3 regions of the Escherichia albertii genome follow, and region 1 is predicted to be linked to each of the others. Evidence: predicted binding sites of a transcription regulator. Region 1 holds the regulator's gene; each other region holds the start of a gene.
The links. Region 1 encodes LexA, which represses DNA repair genes until DNA is damaged. Its sites were predicted from a motif close to TNCTGTATGTACATACAGNA; they were not measured.
Positions count from the first base shown of each region.

Region 2: the regulator LexA is predicted to act here: its motif matches at 1,966-1,985, upstream of PS053_RS03685 (metal-dependent hydrolase).
Region 3: the regulator LexA is predicted to act here: its motif matches at 4,190-4,209, upstream of rmuC (DNA recombination protein RmuC).

Region 1 is NZ_CP117568.1:3,331,397-3,337,789, forward strand. It holds gene ubiC (chorismate lyase) at 163-660, shown strand; gene ubiA (4-hydroxybenzoate octaprenyltransferase) at 674-1,546, shown strand; gene plsB (glycerol-3-phosphate 1-O-acyltransferase PlsB) at 1,708-4,131, opposite strand; gene dgkA (diacylglycerol kinase) at 4,301-4,669, shown strand; gene lexA (transcriptional repressor LexA) at 4,779-5,387, shown strand; gene dinF (MATE family efflux transporter DinF) at 5,462-6,393, shown strand, end outside.
Region 2 is NZ_CP117568.1:763,232-769,624, reverse strand. It holds gene tcyP (cystine/sulfocysteine:cation symporter) at 1-1,228, opposite strand, end outside; gene PS053_RS03685 (metal-dependent hydrolase) at 1,361-1,951, opposite strand; gene hxpB (hexitol phosphatase HxpB) at 2,114-2,782, opposite strand; gene PS053_RS03675 (YniB family protein) at 2,929-3,465, shown strand; gene cobU (bifunctional adenosylcobinamide kinase/adenosylcobinamide-phosphate guanylyltransferase) at 3,738-4,289, shown strand; gene cobT (nicotinate-nucleotide--dimethylbenzimidazole phosphoribosyltransferase) at 4,331-5,395, shown strand; gene PS053_RS03660 (fructosamine kinase family protein) at 5,464-6,324, opposite strand.
Region 3 is NZ_CP117568.1:3,057,241-3,063,633, forward strand. It holds gene PS053_RS14885 (tripartite tricarboxylate transporter permease) at 1-88, opposite strand, end outside; gene PS053_RS14890 (tripartite tricarboxylate transporter TctB family protein) at 101-607, opposite strand; gene PS053_RS14895 (Bug family tripartite tricarboxylate transporter substrate binding protein) at 624-1,598, opposite strand; gene PS053_RS14900 (2-dehydro-3-deoxy-6-phosphogalactonate aldolase) at 1,622-2,251, opposite strand; gene PS053_RS14905 (2-dehydro-3-deoxygalactonokinase) at 2,241-3,245, opposite strand; gene PS053_RS14910 (IclR family transcriptional regulator) at 3,269-4,036, opposite strand; gene rmuC (DNA recombination protein RmuC) at 4,253-5,680, shown strand; gene ubiE (bifunctional demethylmenaquinone methyltransferase/2-methoxy-6-polyprenyl-1,4-benzoquinol methylase UbiE) at 5,775-6,393, shown strand, end outside.

The DNA of each region.
Region 1 (6,393 bases):
TGATTTTGCAACAACTGGTGCGTCTCCTGGCGCACCTTTTTTTCTTCTCCTGTGCCATTGTTGCGTTTTTGTTGCGCATTAGATCACTTAATTTGCTTTACTCCTCCCGTAAACGTTTTTCTGCGATACAATGCCTTTACGTTATGTAACGGAGAGTTCGGCATGTCACACCCTGCGTTAACGCAATTGCGTGCGCTGCGCTACTTTGAAGAGATCCCTGACCTGGACCCACAACAACTCGACTGGCTGTTACTGGAAGATTCCATGACGAAACGTTTTGAACAGCAGGGAAAAACGGTGAGCGTGACGATGATCCGCGAAGGGTTTGTCGACCAGAATGAAATCCCTGAAGAATTACCGCTGTTGCCGAAAGAGTCTCGTTACTGGTTACGTGAAATTTTGTTATGTGCCGATGAAGAACCCTGGCTTGCCGGGCGTACTGTCGTTCCTGCGTCGACGTTAAGCGGTCCCGAGCTGGCGTTGCGCAATCTGGGGAAAACGCCGTTAGGCCGTTATCTGTTTACTTCATCGACATTGACTCGGGACTTTATTGAGATAGGCCGTGATGCTGGATTGTGGGGGCGCCGTTCCCGCCTGCGATTAAGCGGTAAGCCGCTATTGCTGACTGAACTGTTTTTACCGGCATCACCGTTGTACTAAGAGGAAAAAAAATATGGAGTGGAGTCTGACGCAGAATAAGCTGCTGGCATTTCACCGCTTAATGCGTACGGATAAGCCAATTGGCGCGTTACTGCTGCTCTGGCCAACTTTGTGGGCGCTGTGGGTGGCGACGCCAGGCGTCCCCCAACTCTGGATTCTGGCGGTGTTTGTTGCCGGCGTCTGGTTGATGCGCGCTGCCGGATGTGTGGTGAATGATTATGCTGACCGTAAGTTTGATGGTCATGTTAAGCGCACGGCAAACCGACCACTTCCCAGCGGCGAGGTCTCGGAGAAAGAGGCGCGCACGTTGTTTGTGGTGCTGGTGCTGATTTCATTCTTACTGGTGCTGACGCTGAATACGATGACTATTCTGTTGTCGATTGCCGCGCTAGCGCTGGCGTGGGTTTACCCGTTTATGAAGCGTTACACCCATTTACCGCAAGTGGTGCTGGGCGCGGCGTTTGGTTGGTCGATTCCAATGGCTTTTGCTGCCGTTAGTGAATCAGTACCGCTAAGTTGCTGGTTGATGTTCCTTGCCAATATTTTCTGGGCGGTGGCCTACGACACGCAGTATGCGATGGTTGACCGGGACGACGACGTGAAGATTGGTATTAAGTCTACGGCGATCCTGTTTGGTCAATACGACAAATTGATTATTGGTATTTTGCAGATTGGCGTACTGGCGCTGATGGCGATAATCGGTGAGTTAAATGGCCTGGGCTGGGGATATTATGGGTCAATACTGGCGGCTGGCGCGTTGTTTGTTTATCAACAAAAACTGATTGCCAACCGCGAGCGTGAAGCCTGCTTTAAAGCGTTTATGAATAATAACTATGTGGGCCTGGTGTTGTTTTTAGGGCTGGCGATGAGTTACTGGCATTTCTGATGATGTGAAAAAGCCGGAGGAGCCTCCGGCTTTTTTGTCAGGGGAAAAATTGCCTGATGCGCTTCGCTTATCAGGCCTACCCGGTGAGTCACAATTTATTGGATTTTCAGGTCATAGTAGGCCGGATAAGGCGTTTCGCCGCATCCGGCAATTCTCACCGATTACGCCTCGCCCTGCGTCGCACTCTCAATCGTCAAACGCACATCGGACGTTATCAATTCCGCCAGCAACTGATACACCTTCATCGTCTCTGCCGGTTCGGCGTCACCGCTGTCGCTGATATATCCTTCATCGCGCAGCGTCAGCACCAGAGTACTGAACACGGCTTTGTCGAAGAATTCCGGCGCGTTGATGCCGTGCAGCACGGAGAGACGTTGCGCTACGGTACGGCTTTCTTTCTCCAGCGTGCTGCGGTTGATCGACGGGTTAGCGCTCAGCAGCCAGAAGGTAATTGCATAGCGTTGTAACGTTTCGCGCGCGCCGGCGGCCAGCAACTGAAGCGTGCGGGAATGCGCTGGATTGATATGCAACTCATCATTTTGCAGAGTAATCAACTCCTGACGCTGCATTTCATTCGCCAACGCATCAATAACGCCCGGCAACTCGTCGCGATCCCAGCGCAGGAACAACTCTGCTTTCAGCATTGGATACAGCACATTGACATGCTTCATCAACTCTTCGCGAGAAATTTGGCGATGTTGAGTCACAATCGCCGCCATCAGCGAAGGCAGAACCAACATATGTGCAATGTTGTTGCGATAGTAGGTCATCAACACCGCTTGTTCACGCGGCAGGATGATAATGTCGCCGATGGTATCTTTCTCAACTTCAAACTTGTTCATCTGCAGCGCGTGATCAATAAGTTCACTGGCGCTGGCTGAAGGCACCGTTGAGTCCGGGGAGTAAGGTACGTTGCGCATTAAATCGAGGTAGCAGTTGAGTTGCTCAGTCAACTGTTCGCGAGTGAGTGAACGCTGACGTGATGCCAGCAACGCAGTACAGCACAGGTTCATGGCGTTCGCCGCACCTGCGTTGTTAATACGTACCATCAGATCGGCAGCAATGTTATTGACCGTCGGCGTTAGCCAGGCCGGGCGCACGGCTTCAATGGGATCAATCGATTCACGCCAGTCTGGCACGTGCTGGTTGAGATAGGTCATCAACGGCATCGGCTCACCGAAATTGACGTATCCTTGACCGAGATTACGCAGCTTGCTTAAGCCGCGCAGCATCTGCGCTAGACTTTCTTTTTCTTTCGTCGCGCCGCGCAGTTCTTTAGCGTAAGTACCCACTTCCATTACGTGCTCATAACCGATGTAGATCGGGATTAACGTAATCGGACGTGTACCGCCACGCAACATCGCCTGAATGGTCATCGACAGCGTACCGGTTTTCGGATCCAACAAACGCCCCGTACGGGAACGACCGCCTTCCACAAAATATTCCACGGAATAACCACGGCTAAACAGTTCGCCGAGATACTCACGGAAAACAGTGGAATAGAGTTTATTGCCTTTAAAAGTACGGCGAATAAAGAACGCGCCCAGACGGCGGAAAATCGGCCCGGCAGGCCAGAAGTTCAGGTTGATCCCGGCAGCGATATGCGGCGGCACCAGCCCCTGGTGATACAACACATAAGAAAGCAGCAGATAGTCCATATGGCTACGGTGACATGGCACATACACCAGCTCATGACCGTCGTGGGCCAACTGGCGAACGCGTTCGGCGTTGTGGACGTTGATGCCCTGATAAAGCCGGTTCCAGGTGAAGCCCAGAATACGGTCGGTCAGACGGATCATCTCGTAAGAGAAGTTCGCTGCAATCTCTTCCATCAGCGCAATCGCGTTCTGCTGCGCTTTTTCATGAGAGATTTTTTTGCTACGCGCTTCATCTTCTACCGCTTTAGCAATCGCGCGAGAGGAGAGCAGTTTATTAAACAGATCCTGACGGGCGGGTAAGCGCGGGCCCACGGCAGCCAGACGCTGGCGGGCAAAGTGCATACGCGCCACGCGCGCCAGTTTTTGAGCGATGGTTTTATCCGTACCGTGCTCATCAGCCATGCGGCGCAGTGAAACCGATGGCGAGAAGCGCACAAAGCTGTCACGCCCCAGCCACAGTACGGCGAAAAACTTCTGCACGCCGTTGAGCATACGCAACGGCGGATTTACTTCACCTTTTTCGCGCCCCGGCGCGCGACCAAACATCACCGATACCGGCACCATTTGCACGTCCAGATTCGGATTGCTGCGGTGCAGATCGAGATAATCGTGGAACAGCTTAATGGACTCTTCTTTCGGCGTGTAATAAGTGAAAACACGCGGCCCGCCGTGAATAAACACGTAGCGCGGCAGCAGCGTACCGTCTATTTCCAGCGGCTCTAATGGGTCAGGCAGGTCGTGCGCCAGACACTGGGCGCGCAACGTCAGCAAATCCGCTTTTGAGTTGTACGGTAAAACGTACATAATTGGACGAGAGGTATCCAGTCCAAGTTCCGGGGCAGGATCCGCCGGAATAGACTTGCTTTTTACCAGGATGCTTAATGGTAAATTCAGTAATTTGTAGTAAATTCGTGGCCAGCCGGACATAAACGATGTAAAGCCTCTGGTTAATAATGCAAATGCGCGGCAAGGATAGCAGAAAGTCATGGGAAATTCTGTGGTATCTGCCCATGTTTCGCGCGGCGTTACGCTAACCCGAATCATCGGATTTAACGGTACACTGTATTGACGCTCATAATGTAAAAAGGTTCTTTTGATGGCCAATAATACCACTGGACTCACCCGAATTATCAAAGCCGCTGGCTATTCCTGGAAAGGCTTGCGCGCAGCATGGATTAACGAAGCGGCCTTCCGTCAGGAGGGCGTTGCGGTATTGTTGGCGGTGATCATCGCCTGCTGGCTGGACGTGGACGCGATTACCCGCGTGCTGCTTATTAGCTCCGTCATGCTGGTGATGATTGTAGAAATCCTTAATAGCGCCATCGAAGCGGTGGTTGACCGTATTGGTTCCGAATACCATGAACTTTCTGGACGGGCGAAAGATATGGGGTCCGCCGCAGTGCTGATCGCAATTATCGTCGCAGTGGCAACCTGGGTCATTCTGTTATGGTCACATTTTGGATAACCCTTCCAGAATTCGATAAATCTCTGGTTTATTGTGCAGTTTATGGTTCCAAAATCACCTTTTGCTGTATATACTCACAGCATAACTGTATATACACCCAGGGGGCGGAATGAAAGCGTTAACGGCCAGGCAGCAAGAGGTGTTTGATCTCATTCGTGATCACATCAGCCAGACAGGTATGCCGCCGACGCGTGCGGAAATCGCGCAGCGTTTGGGGTTCCGTTCCCCAAACGCGGCTGAAGAACATCTGAAGGCGCTGGCGCGCAAAGGTGTTATTGAAATTGTTTCCGGCGCATCGCGCGGGATTCGTCTGTTGCAGGAAGAGGAAGAAGGGTTGCCGCTGGTCGGTCGTGTGGCAGCCGGTGAGCCGCTTCTGGCGCAGCAGCATATTGAAGGTCATTATCAGGTCGATCCATCCCTGTTTAAGCCAAATGCTGATTTCCTGCTACGCGTGAGTGGGATGTCGATGAAAGATATCGGCATTATGGATGGCGATTTGCTGGCGGTGCATAAAACCCAGGATGTGCGTAATGGGCAGGTCGTTGTTGCACGCATCGATGACGAAGTTACCGTTAAGCGTTTGAAAAAACAGGGTAATAAAGTCGAGTTGTTGCCTGAAAACAGTGAGTTTAAACCCATTGTTGTCGATCTGCGTCAGCAGAGCTTCACCATTGAAGGGCTGGCTGTTGGAGTTATTCGCAACGGCGACTGGCTGTAATCATATCTCTCTGATACCGCGATGCGTCTGGCGTCGCGGTTTGTTTTTCAACTCCGTTCATCAGGCTTGTCGGCATGGCATTCCTCACTTCATCTGATAAAGCACTCTGGCATCTCGCCTTACCCATGATTTTCTCCAATATCACCGTTCCTTTGTTAGGGCTGGTTGATACGGCAGTTATTGGTCATCTTGATAGCCCGGTGTACCTGGGCGGCGTGGCGGTTGGCGCAACGGCGACCAGCTTTCTCTTTATGCTGTTGCTGTTTTTGCGCATGAGCACTACCGGACTTACTGCGCAGGCGTATGGCGCCAAAAACCCCCTGGCATTAGCGCGTGCGCTGATGCAGCCGCTATTGCTGGCATTAGGGGCTGGGGCATTAATTATTCTACTGCGCACACCAATTATCGATCTGGCGCTGCATATTGTCGGCGGCAGTGAAGCGGTGCTGGAACAGGCGCGTCGTTTCCTTGAAATTCGCTGGCTAAGCGCGCCGGCGTCGCTGGCAAATCTGGTGTTACTCGGCTGGCTGCTTGGCGTGCAATATGCCCGTGCGCCCGTTGTCCTGTTAGTCGTTGGCAACATTCTTAACATTGCTCTGGATGTCTGGCTGGTGATGGGGCTGCATATGAATGTCCAGGGAGCTGCGTTAGCGACGGTTCTTGCTGAATACGCGACGTTGCTGATCGGTTTGCTCATGGTGCGTAAAATCCTTCATTTACGGGGGATCTCCGTCGAAATGCTGAAAAACGCCTGGCGAGGAAACTTTCGCCGTTTGCTGGCGCTTAACCGTGACATTATGTTGCGCTCGTTGTTGCTGCAACTCTGTTTTGGTGCAATCACGGTGCTTGGCGCGCGACAGGGGAGCGATATTATCGCCGTCAACGCTGTCCTGATGACGCTGCTCACTTTTACCGCTTACGCGCTGGATGGTTTCGCTTATGCTGTTGAAGCGCATTCTGGTCAGGCATACGGCGCGCGTGACGGCAGTCAGCTATTGGATGTCTG
Region 2 (6,393 bases), 2.1 Mb from region 1:
GAGTTACCGGCAATCCCATTGCTGGGAGAACAATCAGTGCAGCGAAAGTCGCACCACCGCCAACACCCGCAACGCCAGCAGAACTTACGGTGACAATACCGACCAGTGTCGCAATCCACATTGGATCCAGTGGGTTAATGCCAACTGTTGGCGCAACCATCACTGCCAGCATTGCCGGATATAACCCGGCACAGCCATTTTGACCAATGGTCGCACCAAAAGAAGCGGCGAAACTGGCGATGGATTCGGGTACGCCCAGGCGGCGCGTTTGCGCTTCGACATTCAACGGAATGGATGCTGCGCTGGAACGGCTGGTAAAAGCGAAAGTCAGTACAGGCCATACCTTGCGGAAGTATTTCAGCGGACTAATTCCGTTAATGCCCAACAGAAGGCCATGGACCGCAAACATGATGATCAGACCGAGGTAGGACGCGACAACGAAACTCCCCAGTTTGATAATGTCCTGTAGGTTAGACCCCGCAACCACCTTGGTCATCAGCGCCAGAACGCCGTAAGGGGTTAGTTGCATGACCAGGCGAACCAGTTTCATTACCCAGCTTTGCAGCGTGTCGATAGCCATTAAGACGCGTTCGCCTTTCGGCGCGTCATCTTTCAGTAGTTTTAGCGCAGCGACACCAAGGAATGCAGCGAAAATTACCACGCTGATAATTGACGTCGGATTTGCTCCGGTCAGATCGGCAAACGGGTTTTTCGGAATAAAGGACAGAATAAGTTGTGGCACGCTTAAGTCAGCGACTTTACCGACATAGTTACTTTCGATAGCATTCAGACGTGCCGTTTCTGCGCCGCCCTGAACCAGACCTTCTGCGCTCAGACCGAACAGATTGGTTACCAGTACACCGACCAGAGCTGCAATCAGTGTGGTAAACAGTAATGTACCAATAGTCAGAAAACTGATTTTACCTAACTGAGAGGCGTTATGCAGACGAGCAACTGCACTCAGAATGGAGGCAAAGACCAGTGGCATAACGATCATTTGCAATAACTGAACATAGCCGTTACCGACGATGTTAAACCACTGTACGGAATCTTTAAGCACCTGACTGTCAGAGCCATAAAGGGTATGCAGGGCGAGGCCAAAAACCACGCCCATCACCAGACCTACCAGTACTTTTTTCGCCAGACTCCACTGTTTGTGGCGGGTTTGGGCCAATGCAAACAGCAGCACAACGAACACCACGATGTTCGCAATTAATGGAAAGTTCATCCCCGTTCTCCTAATCTTATTATTTCTATCACTGCGCAGCAGTCATAGTGTTGGCGCAAGATTAACAGAACTGTGAGCGGCCTCTTATATTCAAATGGAATTGCTTATTCCAGAAAGATAAATTTTGTCTTTTTAGTATTCAACCTGATGCTTAATAAGGCGATGAAACTGGATCTGCAATGTATTAATCATTTGCGATGACCAACGAATCGCACCATTTTCGGGCAGTGAATGGGGCATCCATACCGACCAGACAAAGAGCGCCATGCACAGAAAACGTTCCAGTTGATTGCCCTTTTGCGGTACCAGAATCGGCAGGCGGAAACGCCAGCGGCATGGCCAGAGTAGAGGAACGCCTGCGGGGGTCAGCATATCGGCAAGAATGTGGCTCAAATAACCCAGCACCATACCTTGCAAAGCATCAGCAGGAATAAACCAGCTTTCTGGAACCTTCAGGTAGAAAGTCGTCAGCAGGGCAAACACAGCCAGTAAACTGTGTGTAAAACCACGGTGCCCAAAAGCGCGGGCGATGGGTTTTGATATCCACTTTAATCGCTGCCCAAGAAACGACTTCGGATGATCGATGTCTGGCAACAGACACGTTAATATTGCGGAAGGGACAATATGCCACCAGTCACCCTGCGCCAGCACAGGCGTAAGCTCGGCATTTTTGGCAAATACCGCACAAGCAATAGAAAAGAGAAGGTGGCCTTCCGCCGTCATGATAAAACTCGCTAAACTGTCGATACGTACAGTATAGGATTTTTATACAGTGTGCGGAAGTGGTGACGGTGTAACTCTTTATCACAAAATGGCGATAAATCCGCCTGTTGAACGCGAAATCAGGTAAAAATCGAGGGGCGGTGTTACCACCGCCCAAAGATATCAGCCCAGCAGATCTGCAGCGGTCAGCTCAGTGAGTGATGAAAGTTTAACGTTCGCCAGTACGAAACGCGGATCATTTTGCGCTTCCGGCGCCGGAACAACGATGGAACGCATTCGTGCCGCTTTAGAAGCGATCATTCCGTTTACAGAATCCTCCAGCGCTACGCAGGAAAGTGGGTCCACGCCCAGTTTTTCTGCGCAGTCGAGATACACTTGCGGATGCGGTTTGCTGTAAGGCAATTTTTCGGCAGAGGCGAGGGCATCGAAGCTGTCACGTAAGTCAAACATCGTCAGCACTTTTTCCAGCATATGTAGCGGTGATGCTGAAGCCAGACCGACTAATAAACCTTGCTTTTTGCATAAAGCAACCGCTTCACGCACGCCGGGTAGCAATGGACGGGTCTCTTCAACCAGTGAAATAGCTCGTGAAATAACCCGCTCTACAACTTCCTGGCGGCTCGGCCCATTCCACGGTTGCTGGGCATACCAGAGATCTACCACCATATCGATGCGCAGGCCTAACGTGTCCGGCAGCTCATTGCGACGGGAGATATCCACCCCCAGGCTTGCCATCACATCCAGTTCGGCCCGATCCCATAAAGGTTCGGAGTCGATAAGTAATCCATCCATATCAAAAATTGCAGCAAGAATCTGACGCGGGGTTGACATTACAACCTCTCCTTTAGAGCATTATGTGTAAGGTATTAAGCAGTGCTTATGATTAAGCGCCTATCATATCGCCTTTAAAGAATGGGCGAAAATAGATATCTACAGGTAAACTAAGTGAAACGACGCGTCTTAATCAAGGAGAACTCATGACGTATCAACAAGCTGGACGCATTGCTATTTTGAAAAGGATTTTCGGTTGGGTGATTTTTATACCCGCACTGATCTCTACATTGATTTCTTTGCTGAAGTTTATGAATAGTCGGCAAGAAACCCAGGAAGGCATTAATGCGGTAATGCTCGATTTTGCCCATGTCATGATCGATATGATGCAGGCGAATACGCCTTTTCTGAATCTGTTCTGGTTCAACTCGCCAACGCCTAATTTTAATGGTGGCGTGAACGTTATGTTCTGGGTGATTTTTATTCTGATTTTTATCGGACTGGCGTTACAAGACTCCGGCGCCCGAATGAGCCGCCAGGCGCGTTTTTTGCGTGAAGGGGTGGAGGACCAGCTCATTCTGGAGAAAGCCAAAGGGGATGAGGGATTAACGCGTGAACAAATTGAATCGCGCATTGTAGTGCCGCATCATACTATCTTCCTGCAGTTTTTCTCACTCTATATCCTGCCAGTAATTTGCATTGTTGCGGGATATGTATTCTTTTCTCTGCTTGGTTTTATTTAACGTAGCGCCGGGCTGTCAGGACGCTGGTGATTACACCAGCGTTCATTGTTTTCTTTGACGATTCCATTTCGCAGAACTCTTTCAGACAGAACGATGTTATTCTGCATTTCTCCTGAATGGACGATAAAAATGAGCGAGCCATAGCGGGAAAATGTCGAAGCAGCGCTCTCTTATCATGTTGTATCTTCTACTGATTTTAATGTATTAGCGAGCGTTATGAGAGAGCGTGTCGATATTAATGATATTTATCATAAGCACCTGGAGATCCCAACATGATCCTGGTCACAGGAGGGGCGCGTAGCGGTAAAAGCGCCCACGTTGAACAGTTGGCCCTGTCACAGTGCGAACGCGTTCTTTACATTGCCACGTCCGTGATCACAGACGATGAAATGGCGCAACGCGTTAAAAAACATCGGGCACAGCGTCCTGCACACTGGCGCACCTGGGAGGGGTATCGCGATATCGGCGACGTGATTCGCCACCATGTACAGCCTGGCGAAGGTGTTGTGCTGGAGTGCATCACGACAATGCTGGCCAATTTGCTTTATGAGGCGAGTGGTGGCGCTTCACCTGACACTCTGGATTTCACCGCTCTGGAGGCTGTACTACAACAGCAGGTGGACGAGCTTATTACGGCATGCCAGCAGTCATCGGCTCCGATATTTGTTGTGACCAATGAACTGGGGATGAGTATTACGCCAGAAAATCGGCTGGCCCGTCATTTTGTCGATATTTCCGGCAGGGCAAATCAAAAACTTGCACAAGCGGCACAGGAGGTGTGGCTGGTGGTCTCTGGCATTGGCGTCAAGATCAAAGGCAGTTGACGTATAAGCATGTTGCAAACCGACAAATAAGGATGACAAGGATGGAAACAGTAAAGGATCTGATTGCATTGATCAGACCGCTGAATAAACAAAAAATGCAGGTAGCAGCCCAACATATTGATGGGTTAGTCAAGCCGACAAACAGCCTTGGACGTCTTGAGAGCCTGGCTATACAAATATCGGGGATGTGGGGGATTAAGCAACTCAATAATTTACAAAAAGAAATTATTGTTATGTGTGCTGACCATGGCGTATTTGATGAAGGTGTTGCGGTATCGCCGAAAGAAGTGACCAGGCTTCAGGCGCTCAACATGTTAAAAGGAATTACCGGTGTTTGCGTACTGGCGCGAACTAACCAGACATCGGTGCTGCCAGTCGATATCGGCATTGATTGTGAGCCCATTGATAACATGCTTAATATCAAACTTGCAAAGGGCAGCGGCAATATAGCCACGGGGCCGGCGATGTCGCGTCAGGACGCTGAACATCTTCTACTGACTAGTGCCAGACTTGTAAAAAAACGCGCGAAGGAAGGCATTTCGGTTTTTGGCGTAGGGGAACTGGGAATAGCGAATACGACATCAGCCTCGGCGGTTATTGCTGTTTTGACAGGTAGCGATCCACATGATGTTGTTGGGATTGGTGCTAATTTGCCACAGAATCGCGTTGGCCATAAAGAGTCGATAGTTCGCCAGGCGATACATATCAACAAACCCGATGCACGGGATGCTATCGATGTTCTGGCTAAAGTGGGTGGTTATGATCTGGTTGGCATGACAGGTGTTATCCTGGGGGCTGGCGCATGTGGATTGCCGGTGGTGTTAGATGGCTTTCTTTCATATGCTGCGGCAATAGCTGCTTGCCAGATAGCGCCAGAGGTCAAAAATTACTGTATTCCTTCTCATTTCTCAGCAGAGAAGGGGGCGAGGCTGGCACTGGATTATCTTGAGTTGCGGCCTTTTCTTCATCTCGATATGCGTCTTGGCGAAGGTAGCGGCGCTGCACTGGCGATGTCAATTATTGATGCTGCCTGTGCAATGTACTGCCAAATGGGCTTACTGGCACAAAGTGGAATTCATTTACCTGACCAGGATACGTTGCAATAAAGGCGATATTTAGATGTCCGTCGGGAAGAGTACCGAAAAAACGGTACTCTTCTGTGTGAGTCACCCTCTCATGCCGCTAACAAGCGATCTAACGATTGCTGAGCAATAACCAAATGTTGCCCGCCGAACAATCTTGCCCGATTTAGCAAAGTGTAGAGTTGATAAATCGGTTGACGTTCGAGGAAATCTGACGGTAGCGGTGAAACTGACTGATAGCCGTCGTAAATTTGTGGCGGCTGTTCGGTATGCAGCGGCAGCATCGCTAAATCACACTCTCTGTCACCCCAGTAGCAGGCGGGGTCGAAAATGTACGGACCATCTGGACCCAGCGCGCAGTTCCCGGACCACAAATCGCCGTGTAGCAAGGAAGGCTGTGGTTGATGCGAGGCCAGGCGCTGCTGAATATGTTCGACAATGGCGTCGATATTGCCAAAGGCGATCCCTTTTTCTGCCGCCAGCTCTAGCTGCCAGCCAATTCGCTGTTCAGCAAAAAATGTTGACCAGCGACGTTGCCAGGTGTTGGGCTGTGGCGTTGTAGAAAGGGCATTATCGAAGTCGAGGCCGAATTGTGGTTGGTCGCTCCATTGATGTAGATGTGCAATTTGCTGCCCTAAAATAAATGCGTTATGTGCATCCAGCGGGCGAGGTGGGAGATAGTCCATCACCAGAAAACTGTAGTCGCGGTCAGCGCCAACAGCCCAGACTTTTGGCACCGTGACGGTTTTACTGCGAGACAGTAATTCCAGTTGATCGGCTTCAGCGGTGAAGCCGGGAAGCAGTTCCCTTTCATCACATTTGACGAAAAAATCACGCCCCGCATAACGCAAATGCCATGCGGCATGGACTTCTCCGCCAGGCAGTTCATTACGCAGTTCGATTTCGCCTTCACCTAACTGCTCGCTCAAAAGACGACTGATTGCCTGCCACATGATGTCTCTCCCATGTTGTCTGCCAGATCATAAGGTTAGCGCAAAAACGCGGTGTAAAAACACGAGCTA
Region 3 (6,393 bases), 270 kb from region 1:
GCATCACCCCAAAAGTGGCAAACAGCAGCGCCTGAGGATGGCTGAACAGCGTCGATAAACCCTGAGCTAAAAGTTCACTTTCAAACATTGCTGGCCCCTGTTATTCGAAAAATGTGCCGACGGGTAAGGGAACCTGTAACGCTTCGACAAACAGCAACCAGAGGATCGCTGTCAACAGTAGCGCAATAACGGGTGTGAGTAGCCATCGTCTGTAGCCCATCAACGTCATAATGATGATGAGAAAAACAGGTGTGGTAATGAGATAACCGCAGTAACTCATCGCCACAATATAAAAAGCGGTTGTCGCAATTCCCGCTGTTGTTTTCCTGAATGCCGGTTTTTCCTGTGGGAGGAGAGGGGATTCAGATGTTGTCAGCATTGAATTACGTATCACCAACAAGATAGCGAGCACAATCAGGGCGCAGGCATAAAAGGTAGGGAAGGCGCTTGCACCGGGATCTGTTTCAATGGCGGTTGCTGGAAAATCAGCGGCATTAAAAATAACCGTTCCAGCAACCACACAAAGTAACAACGCCACCACCACGGTGGATGAGAGGCGTTTGCGGTGCGGCACGGCAAGTTGAGCAACAGACTGTTTTGTGTTCATCTACCGTACCTTGTGGTTATTTTTTCAGACCCAGGCGAGTCAGTAATTCATCAAAGTACTGTTCCTGAGCGCTGATTTGCGTCTGGAAGCTGGCACCGTCAAGCCATGCATAGTTGAGATTCAGCTTTTGCAGTGAATCCTGGAATGCGGGCTCTTCAGCCGTCTCTTTTGCTGCCTTCGATAGAACCTCAACAACATCTTGCGGTGTTTTTTGCGACACAATCAGGCCGCGCCAGGTGCCGATGGAGAGATCAACGCCTTTCTCTTTTAACGTCGGTACGTCAGGCATGGTTTTCACGCGTTCATCAGCCATCACCACCAATGTCTTAAGCTTGCCGCCCTTCACATGGTTGATAACTTCGCCAGGGCTAACAGCAACCGCTTCAATATGTCCGCCTAACAGACCTGTAATTGCAGGCGCTGCGCCGTCATAAGGGACATGAGAAAACTTCGCGCCCGTTTTGTCTTCCAGCGCAGCCGCCGCCAGATGCCAGATAGCCCCGGTGCCTGAGTTGCCAATGCGTACTTTTCCGGGATTCGCTTTGGCGTAAGTCATAAATTCGTCATAGCTATTCCACGGTGCGTCAGCACGGACGGTGATAGCCGCTGGATCAGCATTCAGACGGGCGATGGGTTTGAAGTCGCTGGTTTTAAAACGCACCATTCCGAGGCTGGGAAGGGTGGTCAGTTCAACCGTGCCTAAACCGATTTTGTATCCGTTAGGGCGGGCAGCCGCGATTTCACTCAGGCCGATAGCACCGCCGCCGCCAGGTTTATTGATAACCCCGACGCTGACAGGTAAATGGTTTTTGGCGGCATCAGCAAAGGCGCGAGCAACAAGGTCTGTACCGCCTCCGGCAGCATAGGGCACGATGAGTTCGATCTGTTTCGTTGGGTAGGAAGCAGCCTGTACAGGCGCAGTGCTGAGTGTAACGCCTGCAAGAAGTGCCAGAGCTGCTATTTTTTGGGGTAAGGTAAGATGCTTTATCATTATTTCATATCCTTATTTATCAGTTAGTTGTTATTCAAATTGTTCCATGTGTTCACAAACTGCACTGCATTTTCATAAACTTGCTCCGGCGTCATGCCGGGGCGATATAGCGCAGAACCGAGGCCAAAGCCGTTTGCGCCGTGGTTCAGGTAACGCGCCATTGTTTCCGGTGTGATACCGCCAACCGGTAACATCGGAATGGATTGAGGAATAACCGCACGCCAGGCTTTGGTGACTTCTGGCGTAATTTGTTCAGCCGGGAACAGCTTGATGGCATTGGCGCCATGTTCAATGGCAGCAAAAGCTTCGGTGGGCGTAGCGACACCTGGCGCACAATACATACCCAGTGCACGGGCGCGACGGATCACCGCAGTATCGCAATGTGGCATCACGATAATCTGGCCTCCTGCTTCTTTAACCGCGACCACCTGCTCTACCGAAAGCACAGTTCCGGCGCCAACCAGACCGTCCTTAGGCAGGGCGTCACGCAGTAAACTGATACTTTGCAACGGCTCCGGCGAGTTCATGGGGATCTCCATTAAACGAAATCCGGCGGCGTACAGCTTTTCGCCGATGGCGACAACCTCATCCGGTTTCACGCCGCGTAAAATGGCGACTAACCCGGTTTTTTGTAAAAGCGTATTAAATGGCATGGGTACATTCCCTGGCGTTGGTGATGAGTAGCCCGGCAGCGTGAGCGATTTGCCATAATCCCTGTTCAGTGGCATTAGGAATGGTGTGTAGCTGTCTGTCGGGAAAAATGTGGCTGAATGCTCGTGAATAGCGGCTGTTCAGAGTGGCGCTACCGATTAAGGCGATCGGTGTTGTGGCGGGTAAATCGCGCAGCAAACTGGATGCCAGGCCACATAATTCATGACCTATCAGTAACCCGGAAAGGTAATCGCCCTGTGAGGACGGTGTGAGATTATCGGTCAGCAGGCGCGAACGAGTCGAAAACAGTGTCGATAATAATCCGGTCTGATGATGTTCACGTGCAGCCTCCAACCCAAGAGCAAAGGCGTCCCAGTATGGTTCATCTCCTGGACGCATGGTGGCACCGAGAATCGAATGGCGGGATAAAACATCAAATAACTCGCCCGTCATAAAAGTTCGGAAATCGGTAATGGTGTTGTTTTCAATGATTGCCCATTTCGCATGTGTGCCAGGTAAGCCAATCAGCACCGGCACATTTTTACGAATAGCATCTTGCATGACCGGTTCTATTGCGATGGCACCGAAGATTTGCGTCTCTTCGCCACGCATTACTTCGGGCATTTCACCTTCTTTAATCACACCGGGAATGATGTGCAGCATTGTCTGCTGCTGGTGGATAACAGGCGTCAGCTGCTTTGCCAGACTATCGACAGTGACCGGGCAAGGTAAATAAGCCGCTGGTTGCCATCCTTGCGCACTGCCGATCATGCCGCAAGCCAGAACCTGGCATGGGGATTGCGCCAGCCAGTCGCCGCAGACACGTAAAAACGTATTGTGGAAAGCTTCCTCACGTGTTGCTGTCTGGGAAGGTAATTTCATGATCCCCCAGGGGAATTCACGTTTTTCTTGTGGATTTGGTGAGTCGCCAAAACGCCATGCACGAAGCGATGATGTTCCCCAGTCCAGGGCAATAAATGAGGGTGCTTCCGACATTAGTCGTTTCCTTTAGTCATGGTTTAATTATCTTTGCGGATGTGCTTACCCCAGCCCAGTTCAGCGGATATCTCTTCTGCACAGGATTTGACGTAAGGTGCCAGTTCTTCAAGACGTGTCAGGGACATATATGTGGTGGTACTGGCGACAGAAATGGCCGCCACAATTTCATCCCGGGCGTTGTAAATGGGGGCTGCAACGCAACGGATAGTCGGCTCATTCTCTTCCAGATCAAAAGCAAAACCACAGGCGGCATAACGGCGCATGTTTTGTATAAATGCGCCCAGTTTCGTTTCATCACCGCAAGTCAAAAACAACGTGCGCCACTCCTCTTCCGTTCGGTTGAGAATCAATGCTTTACCAATTCCCGTGATTGCCAGCGGCATGCGATGCCCGGGACGTGAGCGCATTTCTAACCCGCGCTGACTGTTGATCTTTTCCAGATAAAGTACTGCGTTGTCGTCAACGACCCCCAGATGCACCGTATCGAGGGTATAGCGAGCAAGACGCTGCAAAATGGGTTGCGCTACTTCATACAGTGAGGTGCTTTCCAGAGCACGGGCGCCGAATTCGATTAGTTTCGCGCCGAGTTGGTAGCCTTGCGTCGGGACATGACGCAGATAGCGTTGTTCTACCAGAACAGTGACTAAACGGTGGGTTGTACTACGGGTAGTTCCCGTAAACTCACCGATGCTTTTCAGGTCATGGCAGCCGTTATAAACAGCGTTGAGAACCTCCAGCCCACGTAATAACGTTTGTGCGCCGGTGGTATTTAGCGTGGTTTTTGCCATAAGTTTCTCCTGATGATGTTGCTGAAGTTTTCCACAGAATGAAGTACGGAAAAGGTGATTGTTCCCACAATATAAAATCAATCTCATATAGTGGGATTGGTTTGCGTAAATTAACGATCGTTTTGCGGAGCGCCTCGCAGGAAATGCCTTTCCAACTGGACGTTTGTACAGCACAATTCTATTTTGTGCGGGTAAGTTGTTGCGTCAGGAGGCTTTGTGGATTTCTCAATCATTGTTTATGCCATTATTGCGCTGGTTAGTGTGGCCATTGGCTGGCTGTTTGCCAGTTATCAGCATGCACAGCAAAAAGCCGAGCAATTAGCTGAACGTGAAGAGATGGTCGCGGAGTTAAGTGCGGCAAAACAACAAATTACCCAAAGTGAGCACTGGCGCACAGAGTGTGAATTGCTCAATAACGAAGTGCGTAGCCTACAAAGTATCAATACCTCTCTGGAGGCGGATCTGCGTGAAGTGACCACGCGGATGGAAGCTGCACAGCAACATGCTGACGATAAGATTCGCCAGATGATCAACAGCGAACAGCGGCTCAGTGAACAGTTTGAAAATCTCGCCAATCGAATTTTTGAGCACAGTAATCGTCGTGTTGATGAACAAAATCGTCAGAGTTTGAACAGCTTGCTATCGCCGCTACGGGAGCAACTGGATGGCTTTCGCCGCCAGGTACAGGACAGTTTTGGTAAAGAAGCACAAGAACGCCATACCCTGACTCACGAAATTCGTAATCTACAGCAACTCAACGCGCAAATGGCCCAGGAAGCGATCAACCTGACTCGCGCGCTGAAAGGCGATAATAAAACACAGGGGAACTGGGGCGAGGTGGTGTTAACGCGCGTGCTGGAGGCATCTGGCTTGCGTGAAGGGTATGAATATGAAACCCAGGTCAGCATAGAAAACGATGCGCGTTCGCGGATGCAGCCAGATGTTATCGTACGGTTGCCACAGGGGAAAGATGTGGTGATCGACGCCAAAATGACGTTGGTCGCGTATGAGCGCTACTTCAACGCGGAAGATGACTATACCCGCGAAAGCGCGCTGCAGGAGCATATCGCCTCGGTGCGTAATCACATTCGCTTGCTGGGACGCAAAGATTATCAACAGCTGCCGGGGCTGCGAACTCTGGATTACGTGCTGATGTTTATTCCTGTGGAACCGGCATTTCTACTGGCGCTGGACCGTCAGCCGGAGTTAATTACCGAGGCGTTAAAGAACAACATAATGCTGGTTAGTCCCACCACGCTGCTGGTGGCGTTGCGTACTATCGCCAACCTGTGGCGTTATGAGCATCAAAGCCGCAACGCTCAGCAAATCGCCGACCGCGCCAGCAAGCTGTACGACAAGATGCGTCTGTTTGTCGATGATATGTCTGCGATTGGTCAAAGCCTGGACAAAGCGCAGGATAACTATCGTCAGGCAATGAAAAAACTTTCTTCAGGTCGCGGAAATGTGCTGGCGCAGGCAGAAGCGTTTCGCGGTTTAGGGGTAGAAATTAAACGCGAGATTAATCCAGATTTGGCGGAACAAGCGGTGAGTCAGGATGAAGAATATCGACTGCGATCAGTTCCAGAGCAGCCGAATGATGAAGCTTATCAACGCGATGATGAATATAATCAGCAATCGAACTAGCCCATTAGGGGTAGTTGCACCGGGTAGAAATCTAGGGCAACGACGCCCAATCTGTTACACTTCTGGAACAATTTTTTGATGAGCAGGCATTGAGATGGTGGATAAGTCACAAGAAACGACGCACTTTGGTTTTCAGACCGTCGCGAAGGAACAAAAAGCGGATATGGTCGCCCATGTTTTCCATTCCGTGGCATCAAAATACGATGTCATGAATGATTTGATGTCATTTGGTATTCATCGTTTATGGAAGCGATTCACGATCGATTGTAGCGGCGTACGCCGTGGGCAGACCGTGCTGGATCTGGCTGGCGGTACTGGCGACCTGACAGCGAAATTCTCCCGTCTGGTCGGCGAAACTGGCAAAGTCGTGCTCGCTGATATCAATGAATCCATGCTCAAAATGGGTCGCGAGAAGCTGCGTAATATCGGTGTGATTGGCAATGTTGAGTATGTTCAGGCGAACGCTGAGGCGCTGCCGTTCCCGGATAACACCTTTGACTGCATCACTATTTCGTTTGGTCTGCGTAACGTCACCGACAAAGATAAAGCGCTACGTTCGATGTATCGCGTGCTGAAACCCGGCGGTCGTCTGTTGGTACTTGAGTTCTCGAAGCCGATTATCGAGCCGCTAAGTAAAGCCTATGATGCTTACTCCTTCCATGTGCTGCCGCGTATTGGTTCGCTGGTGGCGAACGACGCCGATAGCTACCGTT